DNA from 2 places in the Streptomyces sp. CA-146814 genome. Region 1 is predicted to be linked to the other one. Evidence: predicted binding sites of a transcription regulator. Region 1 holds the regulator's gene; the other holds the start of a gene.
The links. The regulator HrcA, encoded in region 1, represses chaperone genes, less so after heat shock. The targets are predictions, from matches to a motif close to TTNGCACTCNGNNNNNCNGAGTGCNAA.
Positions count from the first base shown of each region.

Region 2: the regulator HrcA is predicted to act here: its motif matches at 1,952-1,978, upstream of groES (co-chaperone GroES).

Region 1 is NZ_CP192068.1:2,123,009-2,130,841, forward strand. It holds gene ACQP09_RS09470 (ribonuclease Z) at 1-8, opposite strand, end outside; gene ACQP09_RS09475 (histidine triad nucleotide-binding protein) at 36-395, opposite strand; gene ACQP09_RS09480 (16S rRNA (uracil(1498)-N(3))-methyltransferase) at 684-1,427, opposite strand; gene ACQP09_RS09485 (nitronate monooxygenase) at 1,424-2,497, opposite strand; gene dnaJ (molecular chaperone DnaJ) at 2,630-3,766, opposite strand; gene hrcA (heat-inducible transcriptional repressor HrcA) at 3,767-4,783, opposite strand; gene ACQP09_RS09500 (MBL fold metallo-hydrolase) at 4,963-5,694, shown strand; gene ACQP09_RS09505 (DUF3097 domain-containing protein) at 5,762-6,580, shown strand; gene hemW (radical SAM family heme chaperone HemW) at 6,606-7,833, opposite strand, start outside.
Region 2 is NZ_CP192068.1:4,884,249-4,892,081, forward strand. It holds gene ACQP09_RS22025 (THUMP-like domain-containing protein) at 1-246, opposite strand, end outside; gene ACQP09_RS22030 (polysaccharide deacetylase family protein) at 353-1,306, shown strand; gene ACQP09_RS22035 (DUF6234 family protein) at 1,371-1,856, opposite strand; gene groES (co-chaperone GroES) at 2,135-2,443, shown strand; gene groL (chaperonin GroEL) at 2,543-4,168, shown strand; gene ACQP09_RS22050 (SDR family NAD(P)-dependent oxidoreductase) at 4,262-5,035, opposite strand; gene ACQP09_RS22055 (MOSC domain-containing protein) at 5,046-5,738, opposite strand; gene ACQP09_RS22060 (LysR family transcriptional regulator) at 5,819-6,709, shown strand; gene ACQP09_RS22065 (WhiB family transcriptional regulator) at 6,822-7,163, opposite strand; gene ACQP09_RS22070 (response regulator transcription factor) at 7,615-7,833, shown strand, end outside.

The DNA.
Region 1 (7,833 bases):
ACGGACATGGGAAAACGCTCCTGCGATGCGAAGAACTATCCGGGCGGCCACTGGAGGCCGCGGCCGCCCAGGACATGGGCGTGCGCGTGGAAGACGGTCTGGCCGGCGCCGGAGCCGGTGTTGAGGATGATCCGGTAGCCGGTGGCGTCCACCTTCTCGTCGGCGGCGACCGCTCCGGCCTCGCGCAGCACGTCGGCGGCGATCTGCGGTTCGGCGGCGGCCAGCGAGGCGGCGTCCGGGTAGTGGACCTTCGGGATGACCAGGACGTGGGTCGGGGCCTGCGGGTTGATGTCGCGGAAGGCGACGGTCGTGTCGCTCTCGCGGACGATGGTCGCCGGGATGTCCCCCGAGACGATCTTGCAGAACAGGCAGTCGGTCTGCGGCTCTCCCGCCATGGCGCCGGGCCTCCTCGTTCGCTGGTGATCAGTACGGCTCATGTTAGGGCCTGTCGTCAAACTGCCGTCGTCGCCCGGAGGGCGGCCGGGCGGCGTCTGGTGCGTGCGATCGCAAGGCGCCGGAATGGTCTTGTAGCGGAGCTACCAGGGCATTGCGGCAACGCCGGAGGGGGTCCCTCCCTGCTCGAGCGAAGCCGAGAGCTTGGGGGAGTGCGTGCCAGGCGTCGCCCGGCAGGCGGCAGTTTGACGACAGGCCCTAGAGCCTCTTGCCGGGCGGCCGGGCCCTGTTCAGCCCCAGCGGCCCGTGCGTCCCAGCAGCAGCGCGGTCGCGGCCGTCCCGGCGGTGGACGTACGGAGCACATTGCGGCCCAGCCGGTACGGGCGGGCGCCCGCCTCGGCGAAGGCGGCCAGCTCCTGCGGGGAGACGCCGCCCTCGGGGCCGACGACGAGGACGATGCTGCCGGTGGCCGGGAGTTCGGCGGTGGCGAGCGGGGTGCTGTCGTGGTCGCGGTCCTCGTGCAGGACCCCGGCGAAGTCGGCACCGGCCAGCAGGGCGGCGACCTGCTTGGTCGTCATGGCCTCGGCCACCTCGGGGAAGCGCACCCGGCGGGACTGCTTGCCCGCCTCCCGTGCCGTACTGCGCCACTTCGACAGGGCCTTGGCGCCCCGCTCGCCCTTCCACTGGGTGATGCAGCGGCCGGCCTGCCAGGGCACGATCCCGTCGACGCCGGTCTCGGTCATGGTCTCCACGGCCAGTTCGCCGCGGTCGCCCTTGGGGAGTGCCTGGACGACGGTGATCCGGGGCGCGGGCTCCGGCTCCTCGTGAACACTTTCGACCCCGACCGTCAGCCGGTCCTTGCCCTCGGCGGCCCGGACCACACTCTCCGCCCAGTGGCCGAGGCCGTCGGTGAGGGTGACGGCCTCGCCGGGCTCCAGCCGCTTGACCGACACGGCGTGCCGTCCCTCGGGTCCGTCCAGCACGAACTCCGGTCCGGTGGGCATCCGTTCGACGACGAAGACCGGTGCGGTCACCGGGGGCTCCTCATGCTCAGGGCCGCCCTGGCGGCCTCCAGTTCGTCGGCGAGCAGTTCGATCAGCTCGCCGACGGGCAGTTCGCGGGCCATGCGGTGGCCCTGCCCGGCCCACAGCGCCATGCCCTGCGCGTCCCCCGCCTTGGCGGCGGCCTGGCGCAGCCCGGTGGTCAGGTAGTGGACCTGGGGGTAGGCGGCGGGGGCGTACGGGCCGTGTTCGCGGACGAACCGGTTGACCAGGCCGCGCGCGGGACGGCCGGAGAAGGCGCGGGTCAGCTCGGTGCGGACGAAGAGCGGGTTGGTGAGGGCCTGCTTGTGGAGCAGGTGGGCGCCGGACTCCGGACAGATGAGGAACGCGGTGCCGAGCTGGGCGGCGTCGGCGCCGGCCGCGAGAACGGCGGCGATCTGCGAGCCGCGCATCAGGCCGCCGGTGGCGACGATCGGGATCTGCACGGTCTCGCGGACCTGGGTGACCAGGCTCAGCAGCCCGATGCCGGTCTGGTCGACCTGCGGGTCGTCGCGGTGGGTGGACTGGTGGCCGCCCGCCTCGACGCCCTGGACGCAGACGGCGTCGGCACCGGCCCACTGGGCGCCTTGGGCCTCCTCGGCGGAGGTGACGGTCACGATGGTGTACGTCCCCGCCTTGGCGAAGGCGTCCAGCGTGTCGCGGGTGGGGCAGCCGAAGGTGAAGGAGACCGCCGGGACGGGGTCCTCCAGCAGGATGGCGACCTTCGCCTCGTACCCGTCGTCGCCGCAGCCGTCGGGGTCGCCGAGCGGGGTCTCGTACCAGGCGACCTCACCGGCCAGCTGGTGGCGGTAGACCTCGACGGCACTGGGGGCGGCGAGCGCGGGCTGCGGCATGAAGAGGTTGACGCCGAACGAGCCGCCGGTGAGCCGGCGCAGCTGTTTGATCTCGTTGTACATGCCGTCCGCCGTTTTGTACCCGGCGGCGAGGAACCCGAGCCCGCCCGCCTCGGCGACGGCCGCGGCGAGCTGAGGTCCGGAAGCGCCGCCCGCCATGGGGGCCTGCACGATCGGATACCGGCAGAGATCGGTCAACGCGGAGGACATGACCGCATCGTGCCACGTCCGCCGCACAGGGCCGAATCAGCCAGCTTCGCCGGTGACCGGATCTCCCGCAGAACGCCGCACCGCCCACCGGCGGGTAACCGATGGGCGGTGCGGTGAAAGGCGGAAAAGGGTTCAGCGGCCGTTGAAGGCGTCCTTCAGCCGGGAGAAGAGACCCTGCTGACCTGGCTGGAATTGACCCAGAGGCCGCTCCTCGCCGCGCAGCTTGGAGAGCTCCCGCAGGAGCCGTTCCTGCTCGGCGTCGAGCTTGGTCGGCGTGATCACCTCGACGTGCACGATCAGATCGCCCCGGCCGCCGCCGCGCAGGTGCGTGATGCCCCGACCGTGCAGGGGTACGGACTGGCCGGACTGGGTGCCGGGCCGGATGTCGATCTCCTCGACGCCGTCCAGGGTCTCCAGCGGACACTTCGTACCGAGCGCGGCCGCGGTCATCGGGATGGTGACCGTGCAGTGCAGGTCGTCGCCGCGCCGCTGGAAGACGGAGTGCGGCAGCTCGTGGATCTCGACGTACAGGTCGCCGGGCGGGCCGCCGCCGGGGCCGACCTCGCCCTCACCGGCGAGCTGGATACGGGTGCCGTTGTCGACGCCCGCCGGGATCTTGACCGTGAGCGTGCGGCGCGAGCGGATGCGGCCGTCGCCGGCGCACTCCGGGCACGGCGTCGGCACGACCGTACCGAAGCCCTGGCACTGCGGGCAGGGCCGCGAGGTCATGACCTGGCCCAGGAAGGACCGGGTGACCTGCGAGACCTCACCGCGGCCGCGGCACATGTCACAGGTCTGCGCGGAGGTACCGGGGGCCGCGCCCTCGCCGCTGCAGGTGTTGCAGACGACCGCCGTGTCGACCTGGATGTCCTTGGTGGTGCCGAAGGCCGCCTCCGCGAGGTCGATCTCCAGGCGGATCATGGCGTCCTGGCCGCGCCGGGTGCGCGAGCGGGGCCCGCGCTGCGAGGCCGTTCCGAAGAACGCGTCCATGATGTCGGAGAAGTTGCCGAAGCCACCGGCTCCGAACCCGCCCGCGCCGCCTCCGCCCTGAGCGGAGAGCGGGTCGCCGCCGAGGTCGTAGACCTGCTTCTTCTGCGGGTCCGAGAGCACCTCGTAAGCGGCGTTGATCTCCTTGAACCGCTCCTGGGTCTTCGGATCCGGGTTGACATCCGGGTGCAGCTCGCGGGCGAGCCGACGGAATGCCTTCTTGATCTCGTCCTGCGATGCGTCGCGGCGTACGCCTAGTACGGCGTAGTAGTCCGTGGCCACTTACGACTCCGCCAGGATCTGTCCGACGTAACGTGCCACTGCGCGTACCGCTCCCATCGTTCCGGGGTAGTCCATGCGGGTCGGTCCGACCACGCCGAGTTTGGCGACTGCCTCGTCGCCCGAACCGTAGCCGACCGCGACGACGGACGTGGAGGTGAGCCCCTCGTGGGCGTTCTCGTGCCCGATCCGCACGGTCATGGCTGAGTCCGTGGCCTCACCGAGCAGCTTCAGCAGGACGACCTGCTCCTCCAGTGCTTCCAGCACCGGTCGGATCATCACAGGGAAGTCGTGCCCGAAGCGGGTGAGGTTGGAGGTGCCGCCGATCATCAGCCGCTCCTCCGTCTCCTCGACCAGGGTTTCGAGGAGGGTGGAAAGAACCGTGGAAACCGTCCCCCGGTCCTCGCTGTCGAAGGATTCCGGCAGCTCCCGCACCAGCCGCGGGACATCCGCGAAGCGGCGTCCGACGACCCGGCTGTTGAGCCGGGCCCGCAGATCCGCGAGGGATGCCTCGCCGAAGGGCGCGGGGCAGTCGATCATACGCTGTTCGACCCGGCCGGTGTCCGTGATCAGGACGAGCATCAGCCGGGCCGGTGCGAGCGAGAGCAGCTCCACGTGCCGCACCGTCGAGCGGGTCAGCGAGGGGTACTGCACGACCGCGACCTGCCGGGTCAGCTGCGCGAGCAGCCGCACCGTCCGGCCGACCACGTCGTCGAGGTCGACCGCGCCGTCGAGGAAGTTCTGGATGGCGCGGCGCTCGGGCGAGGAGAGCGGCTTGACGCCCGCGAGCTTGTCGACGAAGAGGCGGTACCCCTTGTCGGTGGGGATGCGCCCCGCGCTCGTGTGCGGCTGCGCGATGAAGCCCTCGTCCTCCAGCACCGCCATGTCGTTGCGGACGGTGGCCGGCGAGACGCCCAGCTGGTGCCGCTCCGTGAGCGCCTTGGAGCCGACGGGCTCCTCGGTGCCGACATAGTCCTGGACGATGGCGCGCAGCACTTCGAGTCTGCGTTCGCTGAGCATGGCGCACACCTCCAGCTGTCGTTCTCCGGCGTCGGTCTTCCGGTACCCGTCTGGCACTCGGTGCGTACGAGTGCCAGCTACTCATCGGTCAGTGTACGGGGGTGGGGTGGGGCCGGGGCAAGGGCGGACCGGCCACGCCGCCGCCGAGCCGTACGGGACGGTGCCGATAGCGTCGTCCCATGGACGTGTTGTGGGAAGACTTCGGCTGGGAGCGGTTGGGTCACGGTATCGGGCGGCGTCGACTGCCCGGCTGGGACGCCACGGTGGCGCTGGTGGCCGGGGCCGGTGAGGTGCTGCTGTACGACACCGGCTCGACGCTGCGCGAGGGGGTCGAGCTGCGGAGGCAGGCCGAGGCGCTGCTCGGCCGGAGGGTGACACATGTCGCACTGAGCCACCCGCACTTCGATCATGTGCTGGGGACGGCGGCGTTCGCCGGGGCGCAGGTGTACGGGGCGGTGGGCGTCACCGCGCTGCTGAAGCGGTCGGCGGACGAGCTGACCGGGTCGGCCGTCCACCACGGGCTCGCGGAGGACGAGGCGCACCGGGCGGTGGACACGCTGGTCGTGCCGCACCACGAGGTGACCGGCGAGTGGACGCTCGACCTGGGCGGCGGCCGTCAGGTGCTGCTGGCCAACGTGGGCCCGGGCCACAGCGGCCACGACCTCGCGGTGCTGGTCCCGGGGTCGGACGGTGAGCCTCCGGTGGTGCTCTGCGGGGACCTGGTGGAGGAGTCGGGCGAGCCGCAGGCGGGCCGGGACGCGATCACCTCGCGCTGGCCGGCCGCCCTGGACCGGCTGCTTGAGCTGGGCGGCGAGGAGGCGCTGTACGTACCGGGGCACGGGGCAGTGGTGGACGCGGCGTTCGTCCGCGCGCAGCGGGAGGCGCTGGCGGAGCGGTTCGGGGTGGGGTGAGGGGCCGTGCGGTGGGGTTCGGGCGGGGTGGGGGGCTGCCCGGAGGCGGGAGGATTATCGTCTGCGCATGCGCAGTTACCAGCCGGACCTGACCCCGCCGTGGAAGCGGTCCGCCCCCGTGCCCGAGGTGCCCGCCGAACCCGATCTGGTCGTGGAGGAGGTCGCCACCGGCTTCTGCGGGGCGGTGATCCGCTGCGAGAAGACGGCTCAGGGGCCGACGGTGACCCTGGAGGACCGGTTCGGCAAGCACCGGGTCTTCCCGATGGAGCCGCGCGCCTTCCTGCTGGAGGGCAAGGTGGTCACGCTGGTGCGCCCCGGCCCCGGCGGTCCCGCGCGCCCCACCCGTACGGCCTCCGGTTCGGTGGCGGTGCCCGGCGCGCGGGCCCGGGTGGCGCGGGCCGGGCGGATCTATGTGGAGGGCCGGCACGACGCGGAGCTGGTGGAGCGGGTGTGGGGCGACGACCTGCGCATCGAGGGCGTGGTGGTCGAGTACCTGGAGGGCATCGACGACCTCCCGGCCATCGTGGGCGAGTTCTCGCCGGGGCCGGACGCGCGGCTCGGGGTGCTGGTGGACCACCTGGTGGCCGGTTCCAAGGAGTCCAGGATCGCGGCGCAGGTCTCGGACCCGCATGTGCTGGTGGTGGGCCACCCGTACATCGACGTGTGGGAGGCGGTGAAGCCGTCGTCGGTGGGGATCGCGGCGTGGCCGGTGGTACCGCGCGGCCAGGACTGGAAGACCGGGGTGTGCCGGGCGCTGGGGTGGCCGGAGAACACCGGCGCGGCCTGGCAGCACATCCTGTCGAAGGTCCGGAGCTACAAGGACCTGGAGCCGCAACTGCTCGGGAGAGTCGAAGAGTTGATCGACTTCGTGACGCTGCCCGAGTGACGTGACGGGTGCGGGCAGCCGGTCCTCAGTCCACCAGGTCCCGCACCACCGCGTCGGCCAGGAGCCGCCCGCGCAGGGTGAGGACCGCGCGGCCCTCCTCGTACGGAACCGGATCGAGCAGCCCGTCGGTGAGCGCGCGGCGGGAGGCGGCGAGGCCGTCGGGTTTCAGGAGGTCGAGCGGGCAGCCCTCGCGGAGCCTGAGCTCCAGCAGGATGCGCTCGACCCGGCGGTCCTCCTCGGCGAGGATCTCCCGGCCGGCGCCCGGTGAGCGGCCTTCGGCCAGTGCCTGGGCGTACGCGCCCGGGTGCTTCACGTTCCACCAGCGGACGCCGCCGACGTGGCTGTGGGCGCCGGGGCCCGCGCCCCACCAGTCGGCGCCACGCCAGTACAGCTCGTTGTGGAGGCAGCGGCCGGCCTCGGTGGTGGCCCAGTTGGAGACCTCGTACCAGTCGAAACCGGCGGCGGCGAAGGCCTCGTCCGCGATCAGGTAGCGGTCGGCGTGCGCGTCGTCGTCGGTCATCGGGATCTCGCCGCGCCGGATGCGGCGGGCGAGCTGGGTGCCCTCCTCGACGATGAGCGCGTACGCGGAGACGTGGTCGGGGCCCGCGCCGATCGCCGCGTCCAGGGTGGCCCGCCAGTCGTCGTCGGACTCGCCGGGGGTGCCGTAGATCAGGTCGAGGTTGACGTGGTCGAAGCCGGCCGCGCGGGCCTCGGCGACGCAGGCCTCGGGGCGGCCCGGGGTGTGCGTGCGGTCCAGGATCTTCAGGACGTGCTGCTTGGCGCTCTGCATCCCGAAGGAGACCCGGTTGAAGCCGCCCTCGCGGAGGGCCGCGAGGTAGGCCGGATCGACGGACTCCGGGTTGGCCTCGGTGGTGATCTCGGCGTCCTCCGCGAGCCCGAACTCCTCCTTGATCGACGCCAGCATCCGTACGAGATCGGCCGCGGGCAGGAGCGTGGGCGTGCCGCCGCCGACGAAGACCGTGCGGACCGGGCGCGGGTCGTCGCCGAGGACCTTGCGGGCCTGGCGGACCTCCTCGATGAGGTGGGCGGCGTAGTTGTCGCGGGAGGCGAGCGCGCCGCCGGAGCCGCGCAGCTCGGTGGCGGTGTAGGTGTTGAAGTCGCAGTAGCCGCAGCGGGTGGCGCAGTACGGGACGTGCAGGTAGAAGCCGAGCGGGCGGTCGGCTGCGCCTTCCAGGGCGTGGCGGGGCAGCGCCCCGTCGTCGGGCACGGGCTCACCATCGGGCAGTACGGAA
Region 2 (7,833 bases), 2.8 Mb from region 1:
CCCGAACTTCGCCACCGCCCGCTGCCGCAGCCGGGCCTGGCCGAGCGCCGCCGACACCAGCTCCGCCGGATGCGTACGCCGCAGCCGGGTCGCGGTGGCCAGCTCGTCGGCCGGGTCGTGGTCGCGCAGCTCGGCCAGCAGGTGCCGGCCCTCGGGCGTACGCAGCGCGGCGAAGGCGGCGCGGGCGGGGTCGCCGGCCGAGGAGGCGGAGGAGGCGGAGGGGGTCGATGCGTTCACCCGGTCCATTGTGGCCGGTGCGCGCCGGCCCCTGTCCGCCGGTCGGGCGACGGGCACGACCCCCTCGCGGTGTCGGGGACGGGAGGCGGGCGGGCGGCTGGCAGGATGCGGCGCCATGCAGCTAGTACGACAAAAAGGAAAATCACCCACGAAGCGGCACCGACCGGTCTCCGTCGTGCTGGCGGCCCTCCTGGCCGCCACCGTCACCTCGGCCTGCGCGGCGGAGACGGCCGGCGGCGGGGCGGAAGCCCCGGGCGGACCGGCGAAGCCCGCCGCCGGTCAGCAGGGCGAGGCCGCGCAGGGCGGGCCCGCCCGCGCTCTGGACGCGTACGCCGAGGAGCTCAAGCGGAAACAGGCCGCACGGGCCGTCGCCGCGAAGAAGTGGGGGCTGGCCAAGGTCCCGCTCGCGGCGCCCGAACCCCCGAAGGTGAAGCCGCGCATCACCACCCGCAAAGGGTTCGAGGTCCGGGACGACGAGGGGCTGCCGCCGGTCTTCACCACCGTCCCCACCAAGGAGAAGATCGTCTTCCTCACCATGGACGACGGTGCGGAGAAGGACCCCGCGCTGCTGCGGATGATGACCGAACTCTCCATCCCGTACAGCGCGTTCGTCAGCGACTACGTCATCAACGACGACTACGGCTACTTCAGGAAGATGCAGAAGCGCGGGGTGGTCATCAGCAACCACACGCTCAACCACCGCTATCTGCCCGGCCTCTCCTACGCCGAGCAGAAGCGGGAGATCTGCGGCCAGCAGGAGAAGATCCTCAAGCAGTACGGGAAGCGGCCGACCCTCTTCCGCCCGCCGTACGGCAACTACAACCGCGACACCCTCGTCGTCGCCAAGTCCTGCGGCATCACCGCCGTACCGCTCTGGTCCGCCGAGGCCTTCGCCGACCACATGGAGTGGCGCGAGTGGGACCGGGACCTGCACCCCGGCGACATCGTCCTCACCCACTTCCGGGGCAAGGGCGCCTGGAAGGGCACGATGCCGGACATGATCCGCACGGTCATGAAGACGATCACGGACAAGGGGTACGCGGTGGCGAAGCTGGAGGACTACGTCTGACCCCTGCCCGACTGCCCGACTGCCCGACTGCCCGACTGTCGGGCGTACGGCCCCGAATGCGCGCTCAGCCCCCGCTGCGCGCGCATTCGTCGCTGTCGCCCCCGCTGCGGCAGGGTGGGGAGTTCCAGGTGGGGGCCGGGTTCGGGGGCTCCTCCCGGGCCTCGCCCCCACCCGCCGACGCGAGGGCGGCCGCGCACAGCACCAGCGCCACGATCACCTGCATACCGCCGGCCCAGAGCCATTGGCCGCGCAGCAGCAGCACGGCGACGAGGGCGACCACCACGGCCAGGGCCCCGAGAACGGCGACCGGAACCCAGCCCGTGCCGGGGTCGGCGGGCGGGGGAGTCCCCTTGGCGTGGGCCGTCGCGGAGGACCGCGCCACGGCGCGCAGCCCCAGCCCCAGGAACAGCGGGGCGCAGACCGCCACCTCGGCGACCACCAGGAACAGCCCCAGCAGCGGATCCGCGCAGCCGCCCGGCGCCGGCGGCTGCCCCGCCGCCGCGCCCCTCTCGGCCGGTCGTCCGGGCAGCCGGTGCTCGGGATGCGTCATCTCCGTACCGTCGTACGGAACCCGGGACTCCGCCCCCGCGTTGTCCGGACGGTGATCCGACGGAGCCCCGATCGAGACGGCGCGAGGGTGGTGAATTGGCACTCCGCTTGACCGAGTGCTAATCGCGGTCATAGTCTCAGGTCTGGCACTCCCCCCTGGAGAGTGCCAGCACCACACTGTGCGACAGGGCAGGTCCGGCACCCGCGACGACGGATCGGTCTGGTCGCCGCCCACTGACTGCTAAACCCCGTGAGATCTCCGAAGGGGGAGACCGGATCGTGTCGACCACCAGCTCCAAGGTTGCGATCAAGCCGCTCGAGGACCGCATTGTGGTCCAGCCGCTCGACGCCGAGCAGACCACGGCCTCCGGCCTGGTCATTCCGGACACCGCGAAGGAGAAGCCCCAGGAGGGCGTCGTCCTCGCCGTGGGCCCGGGCCGCTTCGAGAACGGCGAGCGTCTTCCGCTCGACGTCAAGACCGGCGACGTCGTCCTGTACAGCAAGTACGGCGGCACCGAGGTGAAGTACAACGGCGAGGAGTACCTCGTCCTCTCGGCCCGCGACGTCCTCGCGATCGTCGAGAAGTAATTCACCCACGTTTGCCTGTGTTCTGCGCCCCTGGCCCCCTGCGTAACAACTAGCCGGGCGGCGAGGGGCGCAGTTCATTTTGAGAGGGAAGTACAGCCCATGGCGAAGATTCTGAAGTTCGACGAGGACGCCCGTCGCGCCCTTGAGCGCGGCGTCAACAAGCTTGCCGACACGGTCAAGGTGACGATCGGCCCCAAGGGCCGCAACGTCGTCATCGACAAGAAGTTCGGCGCACCCACCATCACCAACGACGGTGTCACCATCGCGCGCGAGGTCGAGCTCGACGACCCGTACGAGAACCTCGGTGCCCAGCTCGTCAAGGAGGTGGCGACCAAGACCAACGACGTAGCGGGTGACGGCACCACCACCGCGACCGTCCTGGCCCAGGCGCTCGTCCGCGAGGGCCTGCGCAACGTCGCCGCCGGCGCCTCCCCGGCCGCCCTGAAGAAGGGCATCGACGCCGCCGTCAAGGCCGTGTCCGAGGAGCTCCTCTCCACCGCGCGCCCGATCGACGACAAGTCCGACATCGCCGCCGTGGCCGCGCTCTCCGCGCAGGACACCCAGGTCGGCGAGCTCATCGCGGACGCGATGGACAAGGTCGGCAAGGACGGTGTCATCACCGTCGAGGAGTCCAACACCTTCGGTCTGGACCTGGAGTTCACCGAAGGCATGGCCTTCGACAAGGGCTACCTGTCCCCGTACATGGTGACCGACCAGGAGCGTATGGAGGCCGTCCTCGACGACCCGTACATCCTGATCCACCAGGGCAAGATCGGCTCGATCCAGGAGCTGCTCCCGCTGCTGGAGAAGGTCATCCAGTCCGGTGGCTCCAAGCCGCTCCTGATCATCGCCGAGGACGTCGAGGGCGAGGCGCTCTCCACCCTCGTCGTCAACAAGATCCGCGGCACCTTCAACGCCGTCGCGGTGAAGGCCCCGGGCTTCGGCGACCGCCGCAAGGCCATGCTCGGCGACATCGCCACCCTCACCGGTGCGACCGTCATCGCCGAGGAGGTCGGCCTCAAGCTCGACCAGGCCGGTCTGGACGTGCTCGGCACCGCCCGCCGCGTCACCGTCTCCAAGGACGACACGACCATCGTCGACGGCGGCGGCAACGCCGACGACGTCAAGGGCCGCGTCAACCAGATCAAGGCCGAGATCGAGTCCACGGACTCCGACTGGGACCGCGAGAAGCTCCAGGAGCGCCTCGCGAAGCTGGCCGGCGGCGTGTGCGTCATCCGCGTCGGTGCCGCCACCGAGGTGGAGCTCAAGGAGAAGAAGCACCGCCTTGAGGACGCCATCTCCGCCACCCGCGCCGCGGTCGAGGAGGGCATCGTCTCCGGCGGTGGCTCCTCCCTCGTCCACGCCGTGAAGGTCCTGGAGGGCAACCTCGGCAAGACCGGCGACGAGGCCACCGGTGTCGCGGTCGTCCGCCGCGCCGCCGTCGAGCCGCTGCGCTGGATCGCCGAGAACGCCGGCCTGGAGGGTTACGTCATCACCTCCAAGGTCTCCGAGCTCGACAAGGGCCAGGGCTTCAACGCCGCCACCGGCGAGTACGGCGACCTGGTCAAGGCCGGCGTCATCGACCCGGTCAAGGTCACCCGCTCCGCCCTGGAGAACGCCGCGTCCATCGCGTCGCTGCTGCTCACGACCGAGACCCTGGTCGTCGAGAAGCCGGCCGAGGAAGAGGCCGACGCCGGTCACGGCGGCCACGGCCACTCCCACTAGTACGGAGCTTTCCTTACGCCTGAGGCCCGGTACCCCCGTCGCGGGGGCACCGGGCCTCGATGCGTACCGGCCCGCCCGGGCCGTCCCGTGCGCCTACTGGGGCCCGTACTTGCGTCCCGTACGCGAGGTGACGCCGCCCAGCAGGCCGCGCGGCGTGACCTTGACCAGCCCCATCAGCGCCTTGTAGCGCGGATCCGGGATCGACACCGTCCGGCCGCGGGCCAGGTCGGTCAGGGCCGAGGCCACCAGCTTGTCCGCGTCCAGCCACATCCACCCCGGGATGTTGCCGGTCCCCATCCCGGCCCGCTCGTGGAACTCCGTACGGACGAAGCCCGGGCAGAGCGCCATCAGCCGCACCCCCGATCCGGCCAGGTCCTTCGCCGCGCCCTGGGTGAACTGCACGACCCACGCCTTGGACGCGCCGTACGTACCGCGCGGCACGAACGCCGCGACCGACGCCACGTTGATCACTCCGCCCCGGCCGCGCTCCTTCATGCCGGTGGCGGCGGCCGAGGTCAGCCGCAGCACCGCCTCGCAGTGCACCTTCAGCATCGTCAGCTCGTCGGCCATGGACACTTCCAGGTAGCGCCCCTTGTTGCCGAACCCGGCGTTGTTCACCAGCAGGTCGACCGGGTGCGTACGGTCCGCGAGCCGCTTCTCGACCGCCTCGATCCCGGCGTCCGTGGACAGGTCGGCGCGCAGCACCTCGGCCTCGATGCCGTGCCGGTCGTGCAGTTCGGTGGCCTGTTCGTGCAGCCGGGCGGTGTCCCGGGCCACCAGCACCAGGTTGTGCCCCTGGCCCGCGAGCCGCCGCGCGAAGGCCGCCCCGATACCCGCCGTCGCGCCCGTGATCAGTGCAGTCGTCATACGCGGCACGTTAGTGCCCCGCGCCCGCGCCGGAACCACCGCCCGCCGCCACATACTCCCGGGCCGTGCGCAGCGCCTCCGGATGCAGGGCCGACGCGGCGGCCAGCAGGGACGGCAGCAGGGTGCGCTCGGTCGTGGTGGCCCGGAACTGCAGGGCCGCGGTCACCTCGTGGTCCGGGCGGTGCACGATCTCGACCGGGTCGCCGGCCCGGATCGTGCCCGGCTCGATCACCCGCAGATACGCGCCGGTCACCGCCTCCCGGGTGAACCGCCGCACCCACTTCTCCTCGCCGATGTGATCGGCGAAGGTCCGGCACGGGATGCGCCCGGACGTCACCTCCAGCAGCAGCTCCGGCCCCACCCGCCACCGCTCACCGATCAGCGCGCCGCTCACATCGACCCCGACGGTGGTCAGGTTCTCGCCGAACGAGCCGTTGGCCAGTTCCCGGCCGCCCAGCTGCCGCTCCCACGCGTCCAGGTCCTCCCGCGCGAAGGCGTACACCGCCTGGTCGCTGCCGCCGTGGTGGCGCAGATCGCAGACCGCGTCCCCGGCGAGCCCGCTGCCGCCGGTCCCCTTGGGCCCGGGGTCCGAGACCCGCACGCTTCCCTCGTACGGCCGCTTGTCGATCCCGCTGAGACCGCCGGGACCACCGGCGGAGGGGAGAGGAGCAGGGCGGCCGACATTCACGCTCAGCAATCTCATACGGTCACGCTAATGGCTCAACCCCCAAAGGGGTACGCCATTAATTCGCCTCTCACCCAAGAAGCTCTTATGGTGGGGGCGTGATCGAAGCACGCCACCTCCGCGTCCTGCGCGCCGTCGCCACCACCGGCTCGTTCTCCGCCGCCGCCCGCGAACTCGGCTGCACCCAGCCCGCGGTGAGCCAGCAGATGAAGGCCCTGGAGTCCTCCGCCGGCACCACCCTGCTGATCCGCACCGGCCGCGAGATGCGCCTCACCCAGGCGGGCGAGGCGCTCGTACGGCACGCCTCCGGCATTCTTGCCGGGCTGACCGCCGCCGAGGAGGAGGTCGCGGCCATCGCCGGGCTGCGGGCCGGCCGGGTCAGGCTCGTCTCCTTCCCCAGCGGCAGCTCCACCCTGGTGCCCGGCGCGCTGGCGGCCCTGCGCGCCGAGCACCCCGGCACCAGGGTCTCGCTGGTCGAGGCCGAACCGCCGCGCTCGGTCGACCTGCTGCGCGACGGCGACTGCGACATCGCGCTGGCCTTCCGGTACGGCGCCTCCGGCGGCGAGTGGGACGACCTGGTGGTCCGGCCGCTCCTCACCGACCGGTTGATCGGCCTGGTCCCGGACGGCCACCGGCTGGCGGACGCGGAGGGCGTCTCCATCGGCGAGCTGGCCGACGAGTCCTGGATCGCGGGCTGCCCGCGCTGCCGCCGCCAGCTGGTGGAGGTCTGCGAGGCGTCCGGCTTCACGCCCCGGATCGACTTCGCCACCGACGACTACCCGGCGGTGATGGGCCTGGTGGGGGCCGGACTCGGGGTGGCGGTGCTGCCCGAGCTGGCGGTGGAGTCGGTACGCCCCAAGGGGGCCCGGACCGTCGCCGTGGAGCCCGCGATCGAGCGGGAGATCGTGGCGCTCACGCTGCCGGACCTGGCCCGGGTCCCGGCGGTCGCGGCCACCCTGGACCAGCTGTCCCTGGCGGCCGCGCGCTGAAGGGCGTGCTGCCGGGGCCGACGCGCTGGGGGCCGTACTGCTGGGGGGCCGTGCCGGCTGCTGGGGGCCGCGCTGAGGAAACGTTTCTGCGTTCGACCGGAGCTGCCGGGTGTCAGGTCGGGCGGGAGCCCGTGGTGGCCGTGGTGGCGCCGGAGGGCGCCGCGGTGATCAGTCTGGTTCTGGCCCGGCCCATGAGCTCCTCGCGCTCGTCCTCGGTCAGGCCGCCCCACACCCCGTAGGGCTCCCGTACGGCGAGGGCGTGGGCCGCGCACTCGGCGCGCACCGGGCACCGCATGCACACCTCCTTCGCGGAGGTCTCACGAGCGCTGCGGGCGGCGCCGCGCTCACCTTCGGGATGGAAGAACAGGGAGCTGTCGACGCCTCGGCAGGCGGCGAGCAACTGCCAGTCCCACAGGTCTGCGTTGGGTCCGGGAAGGCGGGAGAAATCTGCCATTGCGCTTGTCCCCTCGAAGCCGTGCTGCGTCGGAAGCGGCATCCTCGACCGCCGGTGAACCGGCGGCCCGTGATCGGCGATCGTCTCTTCGGTGACCTGAGTCTCGACCGTACATCTGCGGTGCTAGTAGATGTAAATATGACTGTTTGCGAATCTAGCCACAGACACCCTTAAAAGGGAAGAAATCTCGCCAAATAGGGCAAGCCAGGGAGTGAAGATCCGGTTGACGGGTGAATCGCCCGCGTCGCTCTCCTCCGTGTGCGGGCCCTCACGTAGAGTGCCGAACCCGAAGGTCCGACCCGTAACTCTTTCGAGTGACCATCGTTAAGAGGGCGGATGCGGTTGACGGAGAACGAGCTCGGGCACATGTCCGAAGGGGTCAACCGCACAGGTGACGACTTGTATCAGCCTGGAGGCTCAAGGTGACGCGCATCAGCTGCGGAGGCCGGTCATGACATCCGTGCTCGTCTGCGACGATTCCCCGCTTGCCCGAGAAGCGCTCCGTCGCGCGGTGGCCACCGTGCCCGGTGTCGAGCGCGTGACCACGGCGGCCAACGGCGAGGAAGTCCTCCGCCGCTGGGGGGCCGACCGTTCGGATCTGATTCTGATGGACGTACGCATGCCCGGCCTGGGAGGTGTGGAGACGGTCCGGCGGCTGCTCTCCGCCGAC